3 regions of the Bacillus sp. LQ01 genome follow, and region 3 is predicted to be linked to each of the others. Evidence: predicted binding sites of a transcription regulator. Region 3 holds the regulator's gene; each other region holds the start of a gene.
The links. Region 3 encodes NrdR, which represses ribonucleotide reductase genes. Its sites were predicted from a motif close to AACACNATATATNGTGTT; they were not measured.
Positions count from the first base shown of each region.

Region 1: nrdI (class Ib ribonucleoside-diphosphate reductase assembly flavoprotein NrdI) is a predicted target of NrdR. The motif match lies at 1,626-1,643, and genes of this name have one in related genera.
Region 2: AC22L0_RS18770 (anaerobic ribonucleoside triphosphate reductase) is a predicted target of NrdR. The motif match lies at 1,604-1,621, and genes of this name have one in related genera.

Region 1 is NZ_JBYEZL010000001.1:593,106-596,324, reverse strand. Features, by position in the region: gene nrdE (class 1b ribonucleoside-diphosphate reductase subunit alpha) at 1-1,231, opposite strand, end outside; gene nrdI (class Ib ribonucleoside-diphosphate reductase assembly flavoprotein NrdI) at 1,218-1,577, opposite strand; gene AC22L0_RS03200 (hypothetical protein) at 2,055-2,372, opposite strand; gene AC22L0_RS03195 (hypothetical protein) at 2,472-2,666, opposite strand; gene AC22L0_RS03190 (GNAT family N-acetyltransferase) at 3,001-3,219, shown strand, end outside.
Region 2 is NZ_JBYEZL010000002.1:1,213,856-1,217,074, reverse strand. Features, by position in the region: gene AC22L0_RS18770 (anaerobic ribonucleoside triphosphate reductase) at 1-1,561, opposite strand, end outside; gene plsY (glycerol-3-phosphate 1-O-acyltransferase PlsY) at 1,787-2,383, shown strand; gene AC22L0_RS18760 (HesB/YadR/YfhF family protein) at 2,492-2,782, shown strand; gene AC22L0_RS18755 (acyl-CoA thioesterase) at 2,809-3,219, opposite strand, start outside.
Region 3 is NZ_JBYEZL010000002.1:283,544-286,762, forward strand. Features, by position in the region: gene speD (adenosylmethionine decarboxylase) at 355-738, shown strand; gene nrdR (transcriptional regulator NrdR) at 1,022-1,483, shown strand; gene AC22L0_RS13820 (replication initiation and membrane attachment family protein) at 1,636-3,045, shown strand; gene dnaI (primosomal protein DnaI) at 3,079-3,219, shown strand, end outside.

The DNA.
Region 1 (3,219 bases), on a different contig from region 3:
CGATATTTAACGATCCTAAGTTACAGTTAATATCACGACGGATAATGTCATCTGTACCGTAATCATTTATTTCTGAAGTTTCTTGAAGCTGGAAGATTTCTGTACATAAGTTCGACATCTTCACAGTTCCAATATCCTTCAATGGATGTTGATTATTTGCATTTGATTTAAACATTAAGTATGGGTAACCAGACTCAAGCTGAATCATAGCGATTTTAATAAGCATATCACGTGCACTAATATCTAGTGGCTTCTTCTTCACTTTCGGATTGCTCATTAATTCATCGTACATTTCATCAATGTCAATATCATCTAAATGCTTGCCATATTCTTTATAAACCGTATAAGGCGCGAAAACATGGAAAGGTTCGTTTTTCTCAGCAAGCTCAAAGAACTTACTTGGAACGATAATTCCGATTGATAGAGACTGAATACGGCTCTTCTCATCGGCATTTATTTTTTTTGTATCAAGGAATTCAATAATATCCCAATGGAAAATGTTTAAATATACTGCACCGGCACCTTTTCGTTGGCCAAGCTGATTCGCATATGAAAACGAATCTTCAAGCAATTTCATAACAGGTACTACGCCACTTGCAGCGTTGTCGATACCTTTAATTTGCTCACCACGTGCGCGTAGCTTAGATAAGTTTAAAGCTACTCCCCCGCCGATTTTTGATAATTGCATCGCAGTATTAATGTTAAAGCCAATTGAATTTAAGCTATCATCCATCTCTAACAAGAAACAAGACACCATTTCTCCTCTTCTGCTTCTTCCCGCATTTAAAAAGGTTGGTGTCGCTGGTTGGTAGTTTTGTTTTACAATCATGCTTGCGAATTGTCTTGCTTTCGAAACATCACCGCGTCCTAAGTATAATGAAACAATTGCTACACGATCTTCATAGCTTTCTAAGTATTGTTTTTGATCATTCGTTTTTAACGCATAATCTTTGTAGAACTTAGATGCTGCCATATAAGATTGGAACTCGAAGTTTTCACCATAAGCGATGTTATATACTTCCTCTACTTCCTCCAAGCTATACTCGTCCAGAACGTTGTAATAGTAATCATGTTCTTTCATATACTCCATTCGCTCTGCCACGCTATTAAAAGGAACGGTATTCTCTCTAGCTTCTTCCATAAAGACTTCTAATGCCTCTTTATCTTTATGAAGCTGATAAAAACCGTCCTGCATTTGCGTGATTTCATTATTCAGTTCAATGTGTCGCAATCTCCCGCACCCTTTCCTTAAAATATTCTACATCGTTATTTGTTCCAGATAACTCAAATTTTGATACAATAGGCACTTCATATTTAGTAGAAATCTTGTCAGCACTTGCACCGAACATGTCTCCCCAGTTACGATTGCCGCTTGCAGATACGCCTTTTAATTTTTCATTATTGCGCTCTAAAAAGTCTAAAACACGTTCTGGTACATTTCCAAAACCTGTTGTATACGTAATAAGAATAAAGTCTTCATCTATTACTAGATCTTCATCAATTTGAACGGCCGGCATATTTAATTTGTGAATGAAACGCTTCACGTTTCCTGTCATAGAATCATATGCAACTAACATTTCCGACCCTCCCTCTCAAATCTATATTCTCTATATGTTGTTCTTGATTTCTCTATATATTGTATTACGTTTCAAAATAAGACACAAGATATATGTATAAATTCTTTCTTTTTTTAACTTTTACTTTTCGACATGATAGCCGTTTTTTTTCAATACAATGACTATGAAACAACATTCTAAAACTCATGTCAATAAAGTGCTTTTCAAAAAAGTTGTCAACGAATTTAACCTTATTTTTAAAAAAGTTAACAATATATTTTGTCATAAAACGGTAGATGCTGAAGAAATATATTTCTCCAGCATCACGCAAAAAAGAACAGATATGAAACTATAATCTGCTCTAAAAAACGATTACATTTATCAAATTTACCTTATTAAATATATTATACATATACTTTCGTTTTTCGTTACATACTAAAAGATAACTATTATAGAAAAAGATTATTATTATGGAACTTCAATTTATTTATGAAAAGTTTATTCAGAGTACTCAATGCGCAAAATATCTTTTACAAATATATGATGTGGATTTTCATCTTTATCAAGCATTGTACATACAGGAGCCTCTTCATCAAAGTATACAATCAGTCCTTCTACGTACTGATATGTATGTTGAACTTGTACAGTTACTTTAATTTCTATTGCTTCTTCATATGCTCTTTTTATTTTCTGAAGCATTTTTGCTGAACATTTTCGTTTCTCTGGATACATAACCATTCCCATAAATCGATTGCCGGCTCTATCTTTCCACATATAATCCCAATGTGGTAAAATGCCTTGTTTAAAATCGCCCATAATTCCCCTCTCCTTTATCTTTTATTTATCCCGCATGAAACGTCCGTTTGGTGAAGGCTACTAATCAGTGAGAGATGCCCTGCTGATCAAAATTCTCCTTTATGAACGTGGCGTTTCTGAATATGTATAAATCACTTGCCCGCCTCGCTGTGCGTTACCAATGAAATGCTTAAAGTCTTCTCTATTTACAACAACTTCTCTGAACGTATAAAATACATCTTTCGTAACAACATACTCCTTTATTTCACCATTTTTTAGCTGATCTAAAATTGTATTTGCTAATTCTTTATCCATGTATTTCACCTCTCTGCAATATTTTATTTTATCTTATATTCTATAGGTCAACAACTGTAAATTTATCCCGCTATTTGCAGGTAGTCCGATTGGTGTTGACTACTAATCAGTCGTAGAATGAACAAAAAATCTTACTGATTAACGTTTCACTTTATCTCGTTGTTATGCCATGATTTTATTTTCGTTATTTCGCAAACAATATTGTTTTACTATATGTCCACTAAATATCATATACTAACATAGCTACTTCTCTATATCAAACATTTCGGCATTCAATTATGCAAAGTTCCATACCACTATGCTACAATATACAAATAGAACTAGGAGGGATACTATGATTCGGAAAGCAAAAAAGACAGATGCAATGGCAATAGCTCCTTTATTGTATAATGCTCTGCATGAAATTGCTGAAAAAATCACAGGTAGCACAGTTGAAGCAGAAGTATTACTAGGACTTGAGACATGGTTCTCAAAAGAAAATAACCGTCTGAGCTACGAAAACTGTTTTGTCTATGAACAAGACGAGAGTGCAGTTGGAATTATTGTCGCTTAT
Region 2 (3,219 bases), 930 kb from region 3:
CTCCATTACAGAGAGCGTGGAACGGGCCTTCTAAACGGATTTTATTTATCGCTTGAATGTTATAATAAACTGGAATATGGAATGAATTCGTATAGTAATTATGGTTCGTTATACCGTTAATTTCACCAAATTCTTCTCTATCTTTTTTCACAAACTTCCCTGATAATCCTTCTGCTGGAGTTGCAATTACTGAGAAATTCAGTTGATGTTCTTCTGTCGCTTTATCCATTCTATCTCTCATAAAGGAAATAATTTCATACCCAAGTTTCCATGATTCTCCATCTTCCCCATGATGCTTTCCTGTTAAAGCTACTAAACATTCCGCAAGACCGATAAAACCAATACTTAACGTCCCTTGTTTTAAAATCGAGGCTACGGAGTCTTCAGGCTGCAACGTTTCTCCACCACGCCATACACCTTGTGAATATAAAAACTGAAAATCTCTTGCTCGCTTCGTACATTGATACGCATATCTTTCTAATAGCTGCTTAATTCCTAAATCTAAATAATAGTTTAGCGCTTCAAAAAACGCTTCTTTTGAACCACTAATTAACGCTAATTTCACTAAATTAATAGACGTAAATGATAAATTCCCTCTACCAATCGCTGTTTCTTCTCCATGTATATTAGACATAACACGGGTACGACATCCCATGTAACATACTTCACTTTCTGGTCTTCCATCATAATGTACTGCATTAAACGGAGCATCTAAAAATGAAAAGTTAGGGAATAATCGTTCAGCCGTTGTCTCTAATGCTAATTCAAATAAATCGTAGTTCGGATCACTTTCTTCAAAATTCACACCTTTTTTCATCTTGAAAATTTGAATCGGAAAAATCGGTGTCTCTCCTTTACCAAGTCCAGCTTGTGTCGCTTTTAAAAGTTGTTTAATTAACATTCTTCCTTCTTTTGATGTATCTGTTCCGTAATTAATAGAAATAAACGGTACTTGCCCTCCGCCCCTACTATGCATACTATTCGAATTATGAACGAAAGCCTCACACGCTTGATACGTATCATTTTCCGTTTCTTTCCATGCGAATTCTTCTATTTGTTCTTTCGTAAGCGGATATGATTGTAATCGTTTTTTATGTCTCTCAATTGTTTTTCGTACATAAGGTGCTAAATCAATATCAAAGAGTGCAAACGATTGACCACCATGCTGCATATTTTGATTCGCTTGAAAAATAATAGACGAAAGAGCCAATGCACTTTTAATGTCTTGCGGTTGTCTCATATGTCCATGTCCAGTATGAAAACCGTTAGCAAGCATTTGCGCTAACGGAATTTGTGAACAAGTCGTCGTTCCTGTTGCATAAAAATCTAAATCATGTGGATATAATATATTTTCATTTATCGCTTTTTTCACTTGATCTGACAATAAATTCTCAACAGCATAATATTTTGCACTCTCAGATGCGAACGTTCCCATTACGCCCATTGGAGAGCGGCCGTCTACATTTGCATTTTCTTGCATCAAATCTTGTTCATTGCCGTGGACTATTGTCTCAAACACTTTCATTAATTCTTCTTCTCCACGTGTATTATTTTGTAACATTTATAACCCTCCACCAATATGTTGTTATCTTTTGATTAAAATGTTACTACATATAGTCTTACTGTTTCTGTGAGAAATGTAACATTACTGTGAAATTTTTTTCACGAAATAATGAATTTTTCATTTACAAAAAAGAAATGTGCTCTTTACAAATGTATGGTACAATATACGGGAAAAACTCTTTTTACCCTTTATCAACACATTTGAATAAAGGAGACTGAACTTATGGTTACTACATATCTTTTATTTATCGTTGCCTACTTACTTGGCTCGATTCCATTTGCACTAGTTGTTGGAAAAATCGGCTACGGAATCGATATTCGTGAGCACGGGAGCGGTAATCTAGGCGGAACAAACACATTCCGCACATTAGGGAAAAAAGCAGGTTTTACCGTTACAATTGCTGACATTTTAAAAGGGACATTAGCAACAAGTCTACCAATGATTTTCGGATTAGATATTCATCCACTATGGTTCGGGTTAGCGGCTGTTCTTGGACATGTCTATCCAATCTTCGCAAAATTCCGCGGTGGTAAAGCAGTTGCAACTTCTGCTGGGGTGCTATTATGCTATTCACCAGTTGTTTTTGCAATATTGGCTGTTGTATTTTTCACCCTTTTATTTACAACAAGATACGTATCACTTTCTTCTATGGTAACAGCAGTTGTTGCTGTTATTGCATCCATTGTTAGCGGGGATAAAATCTTCATTATTGCGATGTGTTTATTAGCAGGTATGGTTATTTATAAACACCGTGCAAATATCGGACGAATTATAAATAAAACTGAACCAAAAGCAAACTTTTCAAAAAAGCAAAAATAAGATCGTAACCCACATAACGCAAAAAGAAAACGTGAAGCATATTAATAGCGTCTTTTTGCGTTATTTTTTATACTAAAGAAAAAGCAACATAATTTGGAGGAACTATACATGAATCTTTCCGTAACAAAAGAAGCAGCACAATGGTATAAAAATGAATTAAACTTACAATCAAATGAAACACTACGCTTTTTCGTACAATACGGTGGTTGCAGTACTGTGCAAAAAGGACTTTCTTTAGGGATTCGTAAAGATGATCCTGCACATCCTGCTGTTCAAATTCAAGAAGAAGGTATTAACTTCTTTATTGAAGGCGATGATGAATGGTTCTTCGATGGACATAATTTATCTGTTACACTTAACGAAGGTGACGACTTCCCACAATTTAATTATGAAAAATAAAAAAACGTGGCTTCTGCCACGCTTTTTTATTTTTTCTTAATTTCCTCATATTTCGCATACCACTCAGGATATAACTTTTTAAATGATACAGGGCGGAACCCTTCTTTTTTCGCACAAATATTCGTCGTACTTGCAGTAATACAAAGTTCACCATCACCATTATATATTTCATATCCATATACAACGCGAAGTGGGCTCACAGTATCTACCCATGTTTTTACGATTGCTTTTTCTCCGTAACGCATCGCTTTACGGTATGAAATTTGTAAATCTAACACAGGAGAAATAATTCCTTCTTTCTCCATTTCAACATATGAAAAACCTAAATCTTGTATAAGTTTCGTGCGACCTAACTCAAGCCACACTAAGTAGTTTGAATGGTAAACAACACCCATTTGATCTGTTTCCGCATAACGGATTTCAACTTCATGTTCTGC
Region 3 (3,219 bases):
CTCTTTTTTTAATTTTTTCTGAAAAGGAAAAAAATTATATAAGTATATTTAAAAAAGTGGACATACCACGAAGCGTTGTGATTACTGCATTTGTGAATCGTTTATTTTTTTTAGGGAAAAGTAAAGAGGAAAATATGACAGAAAATCGAAAAAACTGTTGTTGCAAAATGAAAATAAACAAAGTATACTAACACTCGTAAACTTAAGAGCTGAGGTACGTAGTCACTACTTAAAGGGTTAGGACCTCTCTGGACTAACTTTCCCCCGTGGTAGTGGAGCAAGCCAAATTGCAAATTAGTTTTCAATTCGAACAGTTAGAATAAATTTACAAGGGGGAACTGTAGAATGGATACTATGGATACGATGGGTCGTCACGTGATTGCTGAACTTTGGGATTGCGATTTCGACAAACTGAATGACATGCCGTATATTGAACAATTATTTGTGGATGCAGCACTAAAAGCTGGTGCTGAAGTGCGTGAGGTTGCTTTCCATAAATTTGCACCACAAGGTGTAAGTGGAGTAGTAATTATCTCGGAATCACATTTAACAATTCATAGCTTTCCGGAGCACGGTTACGCAAGTATTGATGTTTATACTTGTGGGGATCGTATTGATCCAAATGTTGCTGCAGAATATATTGCAGAAGGTTTAAACGCGAAAACGCGTGAGAGCATCGAGCTTCCTCGAGGAACTGGTAGCTTCGAAATTAAGCAGAGAGAAACAAAAGCTCTTTAAAAAAGAACATAATTGATTTAAAATGTAAAGAGGTGTATAATGCACCTCTTTTTTAGTTTATAAAAAAGGAAAAATATAACGTACTCGTTAGTTGAATAAATTGGATTCTTGCAAATGAGGTAGTGCTCTATATACCATCTTATTTTTAAGGATGAGATGATAAAGTGATGCGCTGAAACTTAAAGTGGTAAGAGAGTTAGAATGAGTTATATAATATTGTATATATATTTTAGGTGAAGTGAGTAGAGAAAAATAAAGAGTATAGTGTAAAGGAGTGAATGTATTGCGTTGTCCATCCTGTTCTCATAATGGTACAAGAGTGTTAGATTCGCGTCCGGTAGACGAGGGGCGCTCTATTCGAAGAAGGAGAGAGTGTGAAAGCTGCTTAAGTCGCTTTACGACCTTTGAAAGGGTAGAAGAGTCACCTCTTATCGTTGTAAAAAAAGAAGGCACACGAGAAGAGTTTAATAAAGAAAAGATTTTACGTGGTTTAATTAAAGCGTGTGAAAAAAGACCAGTATCTTTAAGACAATTAGAAGAAGTAACACAAAGCGTGGAACGTGAACTGCGTAATTTAGGTATATCAGAAGTGAAAAGTGATATGATTGGTGAAATTGTCATGGAAGAACTTCGCGATATTGATGATGTTGCTTACGTACGTTTTGCTTCTGTATATCGTCAATTTAAAGATTTAAATGTATTTATTGAAGAATTAAAAGATATACTGCAAAAAGAAAGAGAGTAGAAGTTGTATTTTATTCTCTTTACATACCGTAAGTAATAGGATAAGAGAGCTAGAAGCGCAAGCTAATAGCTCTTTTTCACTAAGAATTTATATAATGAAGATAGAACGAATGAAGTAGAGGATAGATTGGATGAGAGAAAGGAAAAGCAAGAATGGAAAAACAGTCATGGATGGAGCTATTGCCGATTGATCGTTATAAAGTAAGTGCGAAAGGGCTACTGCACAATTACGACCGAAAAGTGTTAACGATGTTGTATCAGCCGTTAATAGGTAGTAGAGCTTTTAGCTTATACATGACACTATGGGGAGAGCTAGAGCAAGATCGTGTATTTGGAAAAGAGAATACGCATCATTCCCTTATGGTGACTATGCAAATGCAACTTCCTGAAATATATGAGGAACGAGTAAAGTTAGAGGCAATTGGGCTATTGAAGGTATATATTAAGAAAGAAAAAGATATTCGAATGTTCATATATGAGTTGCAACCACCTTTATCTCCGAAGCAGTTTTTTGATGATATTGTTTTAAGTATCTTTTTATACAATCGATTGAGCCGGACAAAATATAATCAAGTAAAGCAATATTTCTTAGAAGAAGAATTTGATTTTGCTTCTTATGAAAATGTTACGCGTTCTTTCAATGATGTGTTTGGTTCGTTTAATCCAGGACAGCTTGAGCATGCGCAAGAAGACCTTCGTATTCCAAAAACGACAACTATGCCAAGTAACGAGAAGGGAGACGCTCCGAAAGTTTGGAATGATTTCTTTGATTTCTCTTTATTTGTAGATGGATTGTCCGCTCTTGTTCCTAAAAAGGCGATTACAGATCAAGTGAGAGACTGCGTTATAACACTTGCTTACGTGTATGGTGTAGATGTGTTATCGATGCAAAATATCGTTCTTGGTGCAGTGACAGAGATGCAAACAATTGATACGGAAAGGCTTAGAAAAGGAGCGCGCGATTGGTATCAATTTGAAAATGGTCAAGCATTACCGGTATTAAGTGAAAGAGTACAGCCTCATGCTGCACGTACGATGAAAGAGAAAGAGCCTTCATCGCAAGAGGAGATGTTAATAAAGCAGCTAGAGGAAATCTCGCCAAAACAACTATTGAAAGAGATTTCTGGTGGTGCAGAGGCAACGAAAGCGGACTTGCAGATCGTTGAAGATGTCATGATTAATCAAAAATTGACACCAGGAGTTGTGAATGTACTTATTTATTACGTTATGCTACGCTCAGATATGAAACTTGCGAAAACGTATGTCGAGAAGATTGCTGGGCATTGGGCACGTAAAAAGGTCGGTACAGTAGCGGACGCGATGGCGTTAGCGAAAGAAGAGAACCGTCAATATCAAGAGTGGGCTGAGACGAAGAAAAAAGGCCGTACGGCGAAGAAAACGGTGCGGAAAGAAATGGTGCCAGATTGGCTTAAGGAAGAAGAGCCGAAAGAACAAGAGAAAGAAACAGAGAAGAAAGATACAAGTGTAGAAAAAGATGCAAGTACGCTAGAAGATGAAAGAAAACGACTAGAAGAAGTGTTAAAAAAATATAAGCGTGATTAATAGAAGAGAATGAACGCTCTTTGAGGTGAGAAAATGGAGCATATTCAAAATTCATTTGCAAAATTAATGGAAAATGAAAACTTTAAAAATAGATATGAAGTACTAAAGGCAGAAGTCATGGCGCATCCGCGTGTGAAAGAATTTATAGACGAACATAAGGGTGAAGTAACGACT